3 regions of the Methylobacterium sp. D54C genome follow, and region 3 is predicted to be linked to each of the others. Evidence: predicted binding sites of a transcription regulator. Region 3 holds the regulator's gene; each other region holds the start of a gene.

Region 1 (4,696 bases), on a different contig from region 3:
GGCTCACCGGCGAACTCCCGGTCCGATCATCGGACCGGGAGTTCGCCCGGTCGGCATCGGAGGTCGAAACCCCGACACGCTACCGTCTCAAGGAAGGACGGCAGTCGCGACTGGCAGAACCGAGCAGGGCCGCGGCGCGCGGCTCGCCCGCGACCGGATCAAGGCGCACAGCGTCCATTGGCGGGATCTGCGGACACGGACGCCGGACAAAATCGCGCTCTTACGCACAGAACGACCCTCAATGTAGAACTGAAATTCGATAACTCAATCAAAATTGGTCAAAATCTCGCAGTAAACCTCGCGATCTCAGGCATTTGAACCACAATGACACAGATGTCAATCTTACGTTCTGCGATTTTCCCCACACTTTAGAAATCTAAAAATCAACTTTGGAAGCAACATTTGAGTCGTTTTCTATCTTTGAAAATGTATTTTTTCGCCGCTTCCGGCCAAAATGACTGGAATTTTCGCTGAACCGTACTGTGGGACAAGTCCGCCGCCTCGCGCGCGCCGCCGCGTCGGTCGCGTGTCAGAACAGCGCCAGCTGCGCGCCGGGCTTCCGGAAGGCGTCGCGATTCAGCGCGATGCGCCCGAAGGCGAAACCGAGACGCGTGCCGGCGAGCCGGACCCGCTGGCCGATCATCGCCGCGTAGGCGCCTTCCCCGCGGAAGCGGTGGCCGAAGCGCGGGTCGTTCTCGCGCCCGCCCCGGGCTTCCCGCAGGAGTGCGAAGGCCCGCGCCCTGCGTTCGGGATAGTGCTCGGTGAACCAGTCCGCCACGAGGTCCGCGACTTCGCGCGGGAGGCGCAGCAGCGCGTGGCCGATCCGGCTCGCCCCGTGCGCGCGCGCCTCGGCCAGGATCGATTCGATCTCGTGGTCCGTCAGGCCGGGGATGATCGGCGAGACGTTGACCATGACGGGCACGCCCGCCGCGCTCAGGCCCCGCATCGCCGCGAGCCGCTTGCCCGGCCGCGGCGCCCGCGGGTCGAGGCGGCGGGCGAGGTCCGGATCCAGCGTCGGCAGCGAGATCGCCGCCAGCACGAGGTTCTCCGCCGCCATCTCGGCCAGGAGGTCGAGGTCGCGCAGCACGAGGTCCGACTTGGTGGTGATGCTGACGGGGTGGCGGGCCTCCCGCAGCACCTCCAGAACCGCGCGGGTGAGCCGGTGCTCCCGCTCGACCGGCTGGTAGGGATCCGTGGCGGTGCCGAGGGCGATCGTGTCGGGCCTGTAGCCCGGCGCGGCGATCTCGCGGGCGAGGAGCCGGGCGGCGTCCGGCTTGGTGAAGATCCGCGACTCGAAGTCGAGCCCTGGCGACAGGCCGAGCCAGGCATGGGTCGGGCGCGCGTAGCAGTAGATGCAGCCGTGCTCGCAGCCCCGGTACGGGTTGATCGACCGGTCGAACGGGATGTCGGGCGAGCTGTTGCGCGCGATGATCCGGGCGGACCGCTCCGGCGTGACCTGCGTGCGCAGGGGTGCCGGAGCGTCCGCCGTCCAGGTCTCGTCGTGGAACGCCTCGCGCCGGGCGGATTCGTATCGGCCCGTCGGGTTGGCCGTCGCGCCGCGCCCGCGCCGGGCGGCCGGTTCCGCGACGCTCGGCCCGAGTCGCGGCGCGGCCCCGGATGCGGTCCCGTCGCGCGTGTCCCCCATGACGACTCGCCTCCCTCACGTATCCATATAAGAACATAGAGCGAACGAGACGGCGACGGGCGCCTTTTTTTCAGGCAAATGCGGTTCTGCAGCCCGTCCGAACGGCGGCGCGTCGGCGTGCGGGCCGCGGGGCAGTTTACGGCGCCGCAGAATCGTCTATGCGCGCGCTCATGCTCTCCGCCGTGACCTATCTGGCCGAACCGGCCGATCCGGACGCGATCGATCGCCTGGCCGACACGCTCAGCGTGCTCGTCTCCGGCGTGGCCGGCGGCCTCGTCGGCGACGCGGTGATCGTCGCGGGCCGCGAGAGCGAGGCCGTGGCGGCCGTCGCGGAGGCCACGGGCGCGACCCTCGTGCTGCACCGGGGCGGCAATCCCTACGCGGCGGGCGCCGCCGCGGCCCGGCGGGACTGGATCCTGTGCCTGGAGGCCGGCGACGTCCCGGCCGAGGGCTGGATCCGCACCCTCGACCGCTTCGTCGGGACCGCGCGGCCGGAGACGGCGCTCGGCCGCCTGCACCGCCCGGCCGGGCGCTGGCTCGGCCGGCTCGTCAGACGGGCGGAGACCGTCGTCGGCGCCCGGCAGGCCCGGGCCGGCGACGTCGTCCGGCGCGAGGCCCTGCGTGCCGAGGGCGCGTTCACGGGTCGCCTCAAGGTCAGGCCGCTGATCGCTCGGATCGAGCGCGCCTGACCGGAAAGATCTTGCTCGGGAGAATCTTGCTCGGAAGAATCTTGCGCCCGCACACGTTGTTGTCGGTCGATCCGCCTCTACAACTCTGAAAGCGCGGCAGGATCGTCGCCGTCTCCGGACATGATGACGCGCGCTGAGCCACCCCGATCTGGAAGGATGGTGCAATGGATTCGTCGGGCCTGATGGGGCGCAAGTCGGTCGAGGACATCGTCGAGAGCGGCGAGGGCGAGCAGCAGCTCTCGAAGTCGCTGGGCGCCCTCTCGATCACCGCGATGGGCATCGGGGCGATCATCGGCGCCGGCATCTTCGTCCTGACCGGCACGGCCGCGGCCCAGTATGCCGGGCCGGGGATCATGCTGTCCTTCGTGCTCGGCGGCATCGCCTGCGCCTTCGTCGGCCTCTGCTACTCGGAGATGGCCGCGCTGATCCCGGTCGCCGGATCGAGCTACACCTACACCTACGCGACGCTCGGCGAGTTCTTCGCGTGGCTGATCGGCTGGGACCTGATCCTCGAATACGCCATGGGCGCCGCCACCGTGGCGGTCGGCTGGTCGGGCTACGTGACCAGCATCCTGAAGAGCGTCGGCATCGTGATCCCGGCGCACTTCGCCAACGCGCCGGGCACGCCGATCGAGGGCGGCGGGACCGCGCTGCTCAACCTGCCGGCGGTCCTGATCGTGGCGCTGATCACGATCCTGCTGATGCGGGGCACGAAGGAATCGGCGCTCTTCAACAACATCATGGTCGCGGTGAAGCTCACCGTCGTGGTCGCCTTCATCGCCCTGGGCTGGGGCCACGTGAACGCCGCGAACTGGAGCCCGCTCATCCCGGACAACGACGGGACCTTCGGCCATTTCGGCTACAGCGGCGTCCTGCGCGGCGCGGGCGTGGTGTTCTTCGCCTTCATCGGCTTCGACGCGGTCTCGACCGCCGCCCAGGAGGCGCGCAGACCCCAGAAGGACATGCCCATCGGCATCCTGGGCTCGCTCGCGGTCTGCACGATCCTGTACGTGCTCGTCGCCGCCGTGCTGACCGGGCTCGTGCCCTACAAGGACCTGAACGTCCCGGATCCGATCGCCAAGGGCGTCGACGTGATCGGCATCGGCTGGTTCGCGCTCCTGATCAAGCTCGGGGCGCTGACCGGGCTGACGACGGTGATCCTCGTCCTGCTCTACGGCCAGAGCCGGATCTTCTTCACCATGGCGCAGGACGGCCTGCTGCCGAAGATGTTCTCCCACGTCCACCCGACCTACCAGACGCCGTATCGCAGCCAGGCGATGATCGGGGCCGCGGTCGCCGTGGTGGCGGCCCTGGTGCCGATCCACATCCTCGGCGAGATGGTGAGCATCGGCACGCTGGCCGCCTTCATCCTCGTCTGCGGCTCGGTGCTCTACCTGCGGCGGGCCGAGCGCACCATGAAGCGGCCGTTCCGGGCGCCCGCCGTGCCGGTCGTGCCGATCCTCGGCATCCTGTCCTGCCTGCTCCTGATGATCGGCCTGCCCCTCGACACGTGGCTCCGGCTGGTGATCTGGATGGCGATCGGCCTCGTCGTGTACTTCTTCTACGGCCGCAAGCACTCGGTCCTGCGCCGCAAGGAGGGGAACCTCGCGTAGCGCGCGGCCTCACACCGTGAGGCTCGCGCCGCGCCGCAGGTGCTCGTCGAGGCGCGGCATGATCTCCACGAAGTTGCAGGGCCGGTGCCGGTAGTCGAGCTGCTGGGCCAGGATTCCGTCCCAGGCGTCGCGGCAGGCGCCGGGCGAGCCCGGCAGCACGAACACGTAGGTCGCCCGCGCGACCCCCGCGGTGGCGCGGGACTGCAGGGTCGAGGTGCCGATCTTGTCGTACGAGATCCGGTGGAACACGGCCGAGAAGCCGTCCATGCGCTTCTCGAACAGCGGCTCCAGCGCCTCGGGGGTGACGTCGCGGCCGGTGAAGCCGGTCCCGCCGGTGGTGATCACCACGTCGACGCCGGGGTCGCGCAGCCACGCCTCCACCCGCGCGCGGATCGCCGGGACCTCGTCCGGGACGATCGACCGGGCCGCCAGGACATGCCCCGCCTCGGTGAGGCGCTGGGTCAGGGTGTCGCCGGAGCGGTCGTCCTCTGGGCGGCGGGTGTCGGAGACGGTCAGGACCGCGATGTTCAGGGGGATGAAGCGGCGGGCGTCGGTCTGATCGGCCATCGTGCGGGCTCTCCGGGGCGGGAGACCGATATGGGCCCGACGGGACCGCTTGTCGCCCCCGGGGCCGCCGCGCCTCTTGCGGGCCGCAGCGAAGTCGGCTGTGCTCGCTCGACCCCGTCGGAGACCGCTGACCCATGCACATGTACGGCAACTGGCGCTCGGCCGCGGCCTTCCGGGTGCGG
Region 2 (4,696 bases), on a different contig from region 3:
CTCTTTCCCGTATTCACTTGTCAAAGAACGGCGCCTGTTTACACAAGTGCCATTTGAAGATCAACAAAAAACTACTCGGCGCTCACCGACCGTTGCTTGCAGTCTTCAGTGGAAGTCCGTCCGAGCGGCCCGCCCTGGCCGGGCACCGCGTCGGGAGGCGCCGTATAGGGCGCCAGAAATCGGCTGTCAATCGCCCGTCTTCTTCGACCGCCGGAGGCTGGCGGGCGCGGTCGTCCGCGTGTGCGGACACCGCTCCCGGATCCGGCAGAGCCCCCGCGCGCAGAGACCCGTCGCCGCGCCAGCCTGCCAGCACACCCCTCCGCGATCCGGACGAGGGGCCTCGCTCCGGATCGCGCGTCAGAGCGGGCCGCACGATGAGTGCTCATGGAAACGATCCGTTTCGATAGTTTCCATTTCTGACTGCGCGTGCTTCGCTCAAGATGGATCCATCGGCGCGACGTCGGGGCCCTGCACGGGCCGCGGGGCGCCAGTGCACCCACGGAAGGACCCCGCCATGGCCGTCGAAGCATCCGGTGCCGCGAGCGAACTCGTTCAGGTCGTCTCCCTCCTGGCGGCCGGCGTCATCGCCGTCCCGCTGTTCAAGCGGCTCGGCCTCGGATCGGTCCTCGGCTACCTCCTGGCAGGACTGGCGATCGGGCCCTTCGGGCTCGGCCTATTCACGGACGCCCACGCCATCCTCCACGTGGCGGAGCTCGGCGTCGTGATGTTCCTCTTCATCATCGGGCTGGAGATGGAGCCGTCCCGGCTCTGGGGCATGCGCCGCGCGATCTTCGGGCTCGGCCTGGCCCAGGTGGGCGCCTGCATCGCCGCCCTCACCCTGGTCGGACTCGCCCTCGGCTTCTCGATCACCGTCGCCTTCGTGGCCGGGACCGGCTTCGTGCTGACCTCCACCGCGATCGTCATGCAGCTCCTGGAGGAGCGCGGCGCGCTCTCGACGCCGAAGGGTCAGCGCATCGTGGCGATCCTGCTGCTGGAGGATCTCGCCATCGTGCCGCTCCTCGCCGCCGTCGCGCTTCTGGCGCCGGGCGGGAGCGCCGCGAGCGCGACGGAGCGCGCGGTCACGGTCGCCATCGCCCTGCTCTCGGTCTGCGCGCTCGTTGCCGCGGGGCGCTGGCTGCTCAACCCGCTGTTCCGCCTCCTCGCCGCCGCCAAGGCGCGCGAAGTCATGACGGCCGCGGCCCTCCTCGTCGTGCTCGGCTCGGCCCTCGCGATGCAGCTCGGCGGCCTCTCGATGGCGATGGGCGCCTTCCTGGCCGGCGTCCTGCTCTCGGAGTCGAGCTTCCGCCACCAGCTGGAGGCCGATATCGAGCCGTTCCGCGGCATCCTGCTCGGCCTGTTCTTCCTCGGGGTCGGGATGTCCCTCGACCTGACGGTGATCGCCGCGAATGCCGGCCTGATCCTGGCGGGCGTCGCCGCCTACATGACCGTGAAGGGCCTGCTCATCTACGGCGTGGCCCGGGTGCTGCGCGCCTCCCACGCCGAGTCGCTGGAACGCTCGGCCCTGATGGCGCAGGGCGGCGAGTTCGCCTTCGTGCTGTACGCGGCCGCCGCGAGCGCGGGTATCATCGACGGCACGACCAACGCCGTCCTGACAGCCACCATCATCCTGTCGATGGCGATCACGCCGCTGGTGGTCGTCGCCTTCGATCGTCTCGGTCCCAAGGCCGTTCCGTCCATCGACGGCGTCGAGGCGCCCGAGGACCTCGTGGGCAGCGCCCTGATCGTCGGGTTCGGCCGCTTCGGCCAGATCGCCAGTCAGCCGCTCATCGCGCAGGGCTGCTCGGTCTCGATCATCGACACGAACCCGAGCAACATCCGTCTCGCCGAGGGGTTCGGTTTCAAGGTCTATTACGGTGACGGCACCCGCCTCGACATTCTGCACGCGGCCGGCGCCGCGACGGCGCGGGCGATCCTGATCTGCGTCGACGACACCGCGATGGCCAGACGCGTCGCGGAGATCGCCAAGGCGGAGTTCCCCTTGGTGCCCGTGCTGGCGCGCGCCCGGGATCGCGAACACGCGGTCGAGCTGATCCAGGCGGGCGTGGCCTACCAGATCCGCGAGACGGTCGAGTCGGCTCTGCTCCTCGGCGAGCAGGCGCTCCTGACGACCGGAGCCGAGCCGGAAGCGGCCAGCGCGATCCTGGCGGAGGTCCGGCGCCGCGATGCGGAGCGTCTCGATCTGCAGGTCGTGGGCGGCATCTACGCGGGTCGGGACCTCATTCACGGCAACAAGCCCGGCTCGGCGCACGCGGCCGGCTAGGCCAGCGACCGGGCCTCGGTGCCGTGCCTGCTGAAGGCGCGCCGGTCTCGGCAGGCACAGGGGGCGGCCAACCCGTAGAACGCGAGCGCGTGCCCGGAGCCTTCGGAGGACGGTGCGCGGGTCGACGGCGACGCGCCAGCCACAGGCGGGAATCCGGCCACGGAGGCATTCCGGGTCGCCGCCGCGGGCGAGCCCGGAGCACAGGTACAAGCGCCGCTCCAGCATCGCGGCGCCGGCCGGTGTGCCTGGGGAGGGCGACACGCCGCCGGCTTCCCCACGGCTTCCCGTCTCGCGGCGCCAGTTGCATCCCGAGCCCGCCTGGAACAAAATGTGAACCCTGGGTCAGGCGCGGCGACAGCCCGAGCGGTCAGCGACATGTCATCTCCGAGCTCCGGTCGCACGCTGTTCTTCTTCGAGAAGCCCTCGGCGATGCGCCAGTTGCAGCGCTTCTTCCGCTCGCCGAGCACGGTCTGCGTGGCCGCCGAGGGACATCTGCTGTCGGCCGAGGAGCCGGGCAGCATCCGGCCCGAGTGGAAGCCCTGGCGCTTCGACCTCCTCCCGATCGTCCTTCCCACGATCCCGGTCGGCTACGGCACGAACCGGTCCGGGCAGTCGCACGCACCGAAGATCGCCGCGATCCGGCAAGCGCTGAGCGGCGTGGACCGCGTGATCATCGCCACGGATCCGGGTCGCGAGGGCTCGATGATCGCGTGGGAAGTGCTCGAGCATCTCGGCTGGAACGGCCGGGTCGACCGGCTCAAGCTCGGCGCGCTCGACGAGGTCTCGATCCGACGCGCCTTCGCGGCCCTGGCCAAGGATCCCGCCTCGGGCGAGCGCGACTACGCCGCCTATCTCGAGGCGCTCTGCCGGCAGTACGAGGACTATCATCTCGGCCTGAACGGCACGCGGGCGATCTCGCTGCGCCTGCGCCCGCCCGCCTTCCGGGAGCCCTGGCGCTTCGGCGGCGTCCAGACGCCGACCCTCGCCATCCTGGCGGACCTGGAGGAGCGGATCCGGTCCTTCGTGCCGCAGGACTTCTTCAAGGTCGCGCTGCACCTTAGGACCCATGCAGGCGCGGAGATCACCCTCTGGCACGCCCCGAAGGAGCGGATCCTCGATGCGGCGGTCGCTGAGACGATCCGGTCCGCCGCGGCGACGTGGTCGGGCCCTCTGGCGGTCGCGCACAGGGATGTCCGGCGCGCGCCGCCCCGGCTGTTCTCGAAGGACACCCTGGCGCGACGCTGCGCCAAGCGGTTCGGCTGGGACCCGCAGCACACGGCCGGCATCGCTCAGGACCTCTACGATCAGGGGTACCTCAGCTACCCGCGCACGGAGTCGGAGCACCTGCCCGAGGGCCAGGCCGGCGATGCCGCCGCGATCATCGCGGCCGTCACGACCGTCCTGACCGACCTGAGCACAGTCGTTCCGCGCGACGCTGCGCCGCTGATCCGTCGCGGCCTGAAGGGCCACTACGTCGCGGATCCGGGCGAGCACCACGCCATCGTGCCCCTGCGCAAGGCGCCCGAGCGCGGCCGTCTCAGCACCGATCAGTTCCGCTTGTGGGAACTCGTGGCGAAGGCCTATCTCGCCGCGCACCTGCCCGACGGGGTCGACGCGCGCACGAGCGTCACGGCGGATGTCGCGACACCGCTGGGCGTGAGGCGGTTCGCCGTCTCCGGCAGCGTCGTGCGCGCCCCGGGTTGGCGCGCGCTCTACGGCAGCGAGGCCGAGCTCGAAACGGATGCCGTGCCCGGCAAGACCAAGCGCGAGGCGGAAGCCACCGCCACCCGCCTGCCGCTCGTGACCGACGGCGAGGGCGCCTCCGCCGCGACGGCGGAGATCGCCACCGCGAAGACCGAGCCGCCGCGGCGGATCACCCGAGGCGAATTGCCGGTGGTGATGGGCCGGCTGATCGACCAAGTGGACGATCCGGCCGCCAAGCGCGCCCTGGAAAACCCCGCCAACCCGAACGAGCCGAAGGGTCTGGGCACGGCCGCGACGCGCGACACGATCCTGCCCAAGCTCCTGAAGAGCCGCTACATCACGCTGTCTACCGGCAAGGATCCGGCCATCGAGGTCACCGAAGTCGGCCTGACCTTCGTCCGCGCGGTGCGCAGCGTGTTCCCGGCCTACGGAGATCCGGTCGGGCGCGCCATGTTCGAGGCGGAGCTCGCCGAGATCGGCCGGGCGGTGACGCGCGCCGAGGCGGTCGCGCGCGCGACCGCCTTCCGCCAGCGCACCCGCGCCCGCCTCGACGACCTGATCGCAGCGATCGCGCAGGCGCCGACCGTCAGCCTCGATCCGAGCCTGATCCCGGCCGGTCAGGGCGACCAGCGGCCGCCGACGCCGGCCATGGTGGCGTTCGCCGTGAGCCTATCCGAGCGGAAGGGCGTGACGCTGCCGCGTGGCTGCAGG
Region 3 (4,696 bases):
CCGGCCTCGCGCCGGAGGCGCGGCCCGCCCGGGTCCGGGTCTCGTTCCGGAAGACGCCGATCCCGCGTCCCGGGGACGGCGTCGCCGCTACGGCCCGGCTGCTGCCGCCCCCGGAGGCGGCCCGGCCCGGCGGCTACGACTTCGCCCGGGACGCCTATTTCCAGGGGATCGGCGCGGTGGGCTCGCTGATCGGCACCGTCACCGTCCGGGAACCGTCCGGGCCGCCGCCGCTGGGCCTGCGGCTCGCCGCTGCGCTCGACGCGGCGCGCAACGGGCTCACGCGCCGGATCGCGGAGGCCGCCGGCGGCCAGGCGGGTGCGGTGGCGGCGGCCCTGGTGACGGGCAAGCGCGGCCTCATCGGGCCGGCCACCAACGACGCGCTCCGCGCCGCCGGCATCTACCACGTGGTGTCGATCTCGGGCCTCCACATGGTGCTGGCCGCCGGCGTGGTGTTCTGGCTGGTGCGGGCGCTCCTCGCCGCGGTGCCGCTCTGCGCGCTGCTCTGGCCGATCAAGAAGATCGCGGCCGGCTTCGCCATGGTCGGCGTCACCGCCTACTGCGCCTTCTCGGGCTGGGACATCGCGGCCGAGCGCTCGCTGATCATGACCCTGATCATGCTGGGCGCGATCCTGGTGGACCGGCCGGCCCTGTCGATGCGCAACCTCGCCCTCGCGGCGCTGATCGCGCTCGCCCGGGAGCCGGAGGGCCTGCTCGGCCCGAGCTTCCAGATGTCCTTCGGCGCCGTGGCCGGGCTGATCGCCTGCGCGCGGCTGATCGACGGGCGGCTGCTCGTGCGCCCGGGGGCCGGGCGGATCGGGCGGCTCGTCGGGACCGGCCTGTCGGCGATCACCGGGACCCTGGCCACGACCCTGGTGGCGCAGGTCGCGACGGCCCCCTTCGCCACCTACCACTTCCAGACGGTCCAGCCCTTCGGCCTCGTCGGCAACGCCCTGACCCTGCCGCTCGTCTCCCTGGTGGTGATGCCCGCCGCGGTGATCGGCTGCCTCGCCTATCCCTTCGCCCTCGACCGGCCGGTCTGGTGGCTGATGGGGCAGGCGGTGGCCGGGATGCTGGCGATCTCGGACTGGATCGCCGGGTTCGAGCGGGCGGTCCTGGTGCTGCCGGCCTTCGGCGCCGGGGCGCTAGCCCTGCTGACCGCCGGCCTGCTGCTGGGGACGCTGCCGGCCTCGCGCCTGCGCTGGCTCGCCGTGCCGCCGGTCCTGCTCGGGCTCGTCCTCGCGGCCCGGCCCGACCACTACGACCTCTACGTCGACCGGCAGGGCGCGGGGGCCGCGGTGCGGGGCCCGGACGGGCGGCTCGCGGCCCTCGGCAGCCCTTCGGGCTTCGTCCTCGAGCAGTGGCTGAAGGCGGACGGCGACGGGCGGCGGTCCGCGGCGCTGATCGTCCGGTCGGGCAGCGGGCGCTGCGACCGGCTCGGCTGCACCGCCCGGCTGCCGGACGGGCGGGCGGTCGCCCTGGTCCGGGACCGGCGGGCCTTCCCGGAGGATTGCGCCCGCGCCGCGGTGCTGATCACGGGCCTCGCGGCGCCGCCTACCTGCACGGGGCCGCTGGTGATCGACCGGCGCGTCCTCGCCGCCCGCGGGGCCGTGGCCCTCCGGACCGATGGCGACGGCTTCGCCGCGCGCTACGCCCGGGACGACGGCCGCGCCGTGCCCTGGCGGCCGGCCGCCGGGCGCGGGCCCAGACCGCCGCGGCCGGTCACCGCGGAGCCGGGCGACCGCCCCGCGGAGGACGGGGTCGCCGCGACGCCGGAGGCCGACGCCGCGCCGGGCGGAGACCTCGCCCCCGGCGACGCGCCGGCCGAGCCGCTTCAGTAACGGCGGACGAGGCTCACGAGGCGGCCCTGGATCCGGACCCGGTCGGGCCCGAGCACGCGGGTCTCGTAGGCCGGGTTGGCGGCCTCGAGGGCGATCGACGAGCCGCGGCGGCGCAGGCGCTTGAGCGTCGCCTCCTCGTCGTCGATCAGCGCCACGATGATGTCGCCGGTATTGGCCGTCTCCTGCTTGCGGATGACCACGAGGTCGCCGTCCAGGATGCCCGCCTCGACCATCGAGTCGCCACGCACCTCGAGGGCGTAGTGCTCGCCGCCGGCCACGAAGTCCGGCGACAGGGTGATGGCGTGGCTCTGGTTCTGGATCGCCGAGACGGGCGTACCGGCCGCGATCCGGCCCATGACCGGGATCGAGATGGCGCGGCCGGACTCGTCGATCATCCGCGTGCTCGCCGGGGCCGGCGGCTGCTTGGACTTACCGCCCTCGACCACGCTCGGCGTGAAGCGGCGCGGCTCGGCGGGGGCCTGAGTCGCCGGAGCGGCCTGGGTCAGGCTCTCGGGGATCCGGATCACCTCGATGGCGCGCGCCCGATTCGGGAGGCGCCGGAGGAAGCCGCGCTCCTCGAGCGCCGTGATCAGCCGGTGGATGCCGGATTTCGACTTGAGATCGAGGGCATCCTTCATCTCGTCGAACGACGGCGGGACACCGCATTCCTGCATCCGGCTCTGGATGAATCGCAGGAGGTCCAGCTGCTTGCGCGTGAGCATCGACGGGGGACTCGCGGCTTGGCGGACCGCCACGTGACGGTCTCCGAAACAAATCACGAACAGGTTAAACGTTCCGCAAGTGTTCCGCAAGAGCGGCACCGCTCGGCCCGGCGCTCCGCGGCGCGCCCGCGGGAGAAGGTCGAGAAACGCATTGACGGCGCAAGCGGAGCCGTTTCAATGCATCGCGGCGCCCCGCCGGGAAGGCGGCGGATCCGGGGCGCGGGCTGGGACCCTCTTGGAATGACGAGGATGCGACGACCCGCAGCTCTGCTGCCCCTCGGCCTCGCCGCCCTCGGCCTTGCCGGCTGCACCACCGGATTCTCCTACATCTCGCGGAACTACGTGGCGCTCACTCCCCAGGTCGTCACGATCGGCTGCAAGGAGCCCTACGAGGTCTACGACAACCGGCAGCTGCGCCGGATGCTGATCGTGTCCAACGCCCTGCGCGAGTATACCGGCTGCAACCTGAGCGAGGTCCGGATCGATCCGGAGCCGGGCGCCACCCGGGTGAAGCGCTTCCGCACCGCCGCCCGGGCCTATCTCGACGAGACCGTGCGCGAGGATTGCCGGATCACCGGCGAGACCGTGTTCGATCCGCTGAAGACCGAGTTCGCCTACGCCTGCGACGCGCCGATCGAGAAGCGCGGCACCGTGGTCCCCCGCCTGCCGGGCCGCAATCCGGGCCTCGGCGTGCGCTGACCGGCCGGCGGCGCGTCCTCAGGCGCCCGGCTTCGGGAAGGTCCGCTCCGCGGCGTCGCCGGCGGCGGCCAGCAGGGCGCGGGCGAAGGCCCGGGCCTCCGTCCGGTCGAGCACGATCGCGGCGGTGACCGGCGCACCGCCGAGGTCGGCGAGGGCGAGTTCCAGGCGCACCCCGTCGGGCACGGCGCTCGCCTGAAGGCTCCAGCCGGAGCCCCGGTCCGTGCTCTCCGCCATCGTGTTCCTCCCGCATGCCCGGCACGGCGCCGCGCGCCCACCGGAACGGCCAGGCCCGGGACCGCTCCCGGAGCCACGCTCCGGTCTTCCCTGCCTCGCCTGTCCGCGTTCCTCAAGGCCACAGGCCGCGCAGGGGTGAAGATGCGCGCCGTCGCGGATGCCGGCGGCCGCATCGCGGCGACACGGGGCGGCACGGGGCTGCGCCCGCGCCGCGGCGCGGGCGAGGGCAGGGGCGGCCGGGATGGGGGCCGGCTTCGGGGCGATTGACGCGAGGCCGCCGATGATGTCTCCCGCTGGCTCCGATCAGGTGGAGTTCGAACATGCAAGAGATCTGGTTCCGCACGGGCGAGGCCACGGTGCTGGCGGCCGAGGGCCAGTACACCGACGCCATGCCGGAGGTGCTGATCGGCTCGGTGCGCGGCCCGGTCGGTCAGGCCTTCGCGTCGATGATGGGGCAGGTCCAGGGCCACACGCGGATGTTCGTGGTGCGCGACCTCAACCAGCTCGTGCGCCCGGCCACGATGATGACCACCAAGGTCACGATCCACACGGCCGAGTATGCCGAGCTCCTCGGCGGCGTGGTCCAGGCCGCCACCGGCGACGCGATCGTGGACTGCATCATCGAGGGCATCCTGCCGAAGGACGGGCTCGACGAGCTGTGCATGATCATCATGATCTGGCTCGATCAGCGCTGCGCCGAGGACGACAACCTCGATCAGAAGGACCTCTACCGGACCAACTACGAGGCCACGAAACTCGCCATCGCCCGCGCCCTCAAGGGCGAGCCCACGGTCGACGAGCTGATCGCCAACCGGAAGACCGTGAAGCACTACGCGCTCGACGGCGTGATCGAGTACTGAGCGGCCGCTCGGCGGGGCACGCCGCCCCGTCATCGCGCGGCGAAGCGCGTCGGGGCAGCGCGCGTTCGGTGACCGTGGCGCCGCCTGGATCGCTTCGCTGCGCTGGCAAGGAGGGGGCCAGCCCGGTTCCTTCGATGGTTTGTGGGTCAACCCGGTCCCGACGCACGCCCCACGGGCGTGCGTGCGTAGAGATCGGCCACGGCACACTCGAGGCCGAAGACGGGGAGCGCCAGACGATCATCCCCGGTGAGGCGGGTGCGGGTCCAAGTCTCACCGCTGCGCACGGAAAGAGACAGTGCGCAGCTCCTCTGCTCGATCAGAAGCACGGCCTGACAGAGCGGCA

Evidence for each region. Region 3 encodes LexA, which represses DNA repair genes until DNA is damaged. Its sites were predicted from a motif close to TGTTCNNNNTGTGTTCNG; they were not measured.
Region 1: the regulator LexA is predicted to act here: its motif matches at 1,675-1,692, upstream of ACLBYB_RS17020 (PA0069 family radical SAM protein).
Region 2: the regulator LexA is predicted to act here: its motif matches at 2,601-2,618, upstream of ACLBYB_RS16055 (type IA DNA topoisomerase).

The regions. Positions count from the first base shown of each region.
Region 1 is NZ_JBKFAK010000007.1:205,681-210,376, forward strand. It holds gene ACLBYB_RS17020 (PA0069 family radical SAM protein) at 530-1,645, opposite strand; gene ACLBYB_RS17025 (hypothetical protein) at 1,804-2,334, shown strand; gene ACLBYB_RS17030 (amino acid permease) at 2,499-3,947, shown strand; gene moaB (molybdenum cofactor biosynthesis protein B) at 3,957-4,514, opposite strand; gene maiA (maleylacetoacetate isomerase) at 4,649-4,696, shown strand, end outside.
Region 2 is NZ_JBKFAK010000006.1:264,324-269,019, reverse strand. It holds gene ACLBYB_RS16060 (monovalent cation:proton antiporter-2 (CPA2) family protein) at 515-2,281, shown strand; gene ACLBYB_RS16055 (type IA DNA topoisomerase) at 2,657-4,696, shown strand, end outside.
Region 3 is NZ_JBKFAK010000005.1:94,679-99,374, reverse strand. It holds gene ACLBYB_RS13885 (ComEC/Rec2 family competence protein) at 1-1,838, shown strand, start outside; gene lexA (transcriptional repressor LexA) at 1,832-2,560, opposite strand; gene ACLBYB_RS13875 (hypothetical protein) at 2,810-3,259, shown strand; gene ACLBYB_RS13870 (hypothetical protein) at 3,278-3,493, opposite strand; gene fae (formaldehyde-activating enzyme) at 3,814-4,353, shown strand; gene ACLBYB_RS13860 (Uma2 family endonuclease) at 4,500-4,696, opposite strand, start outside.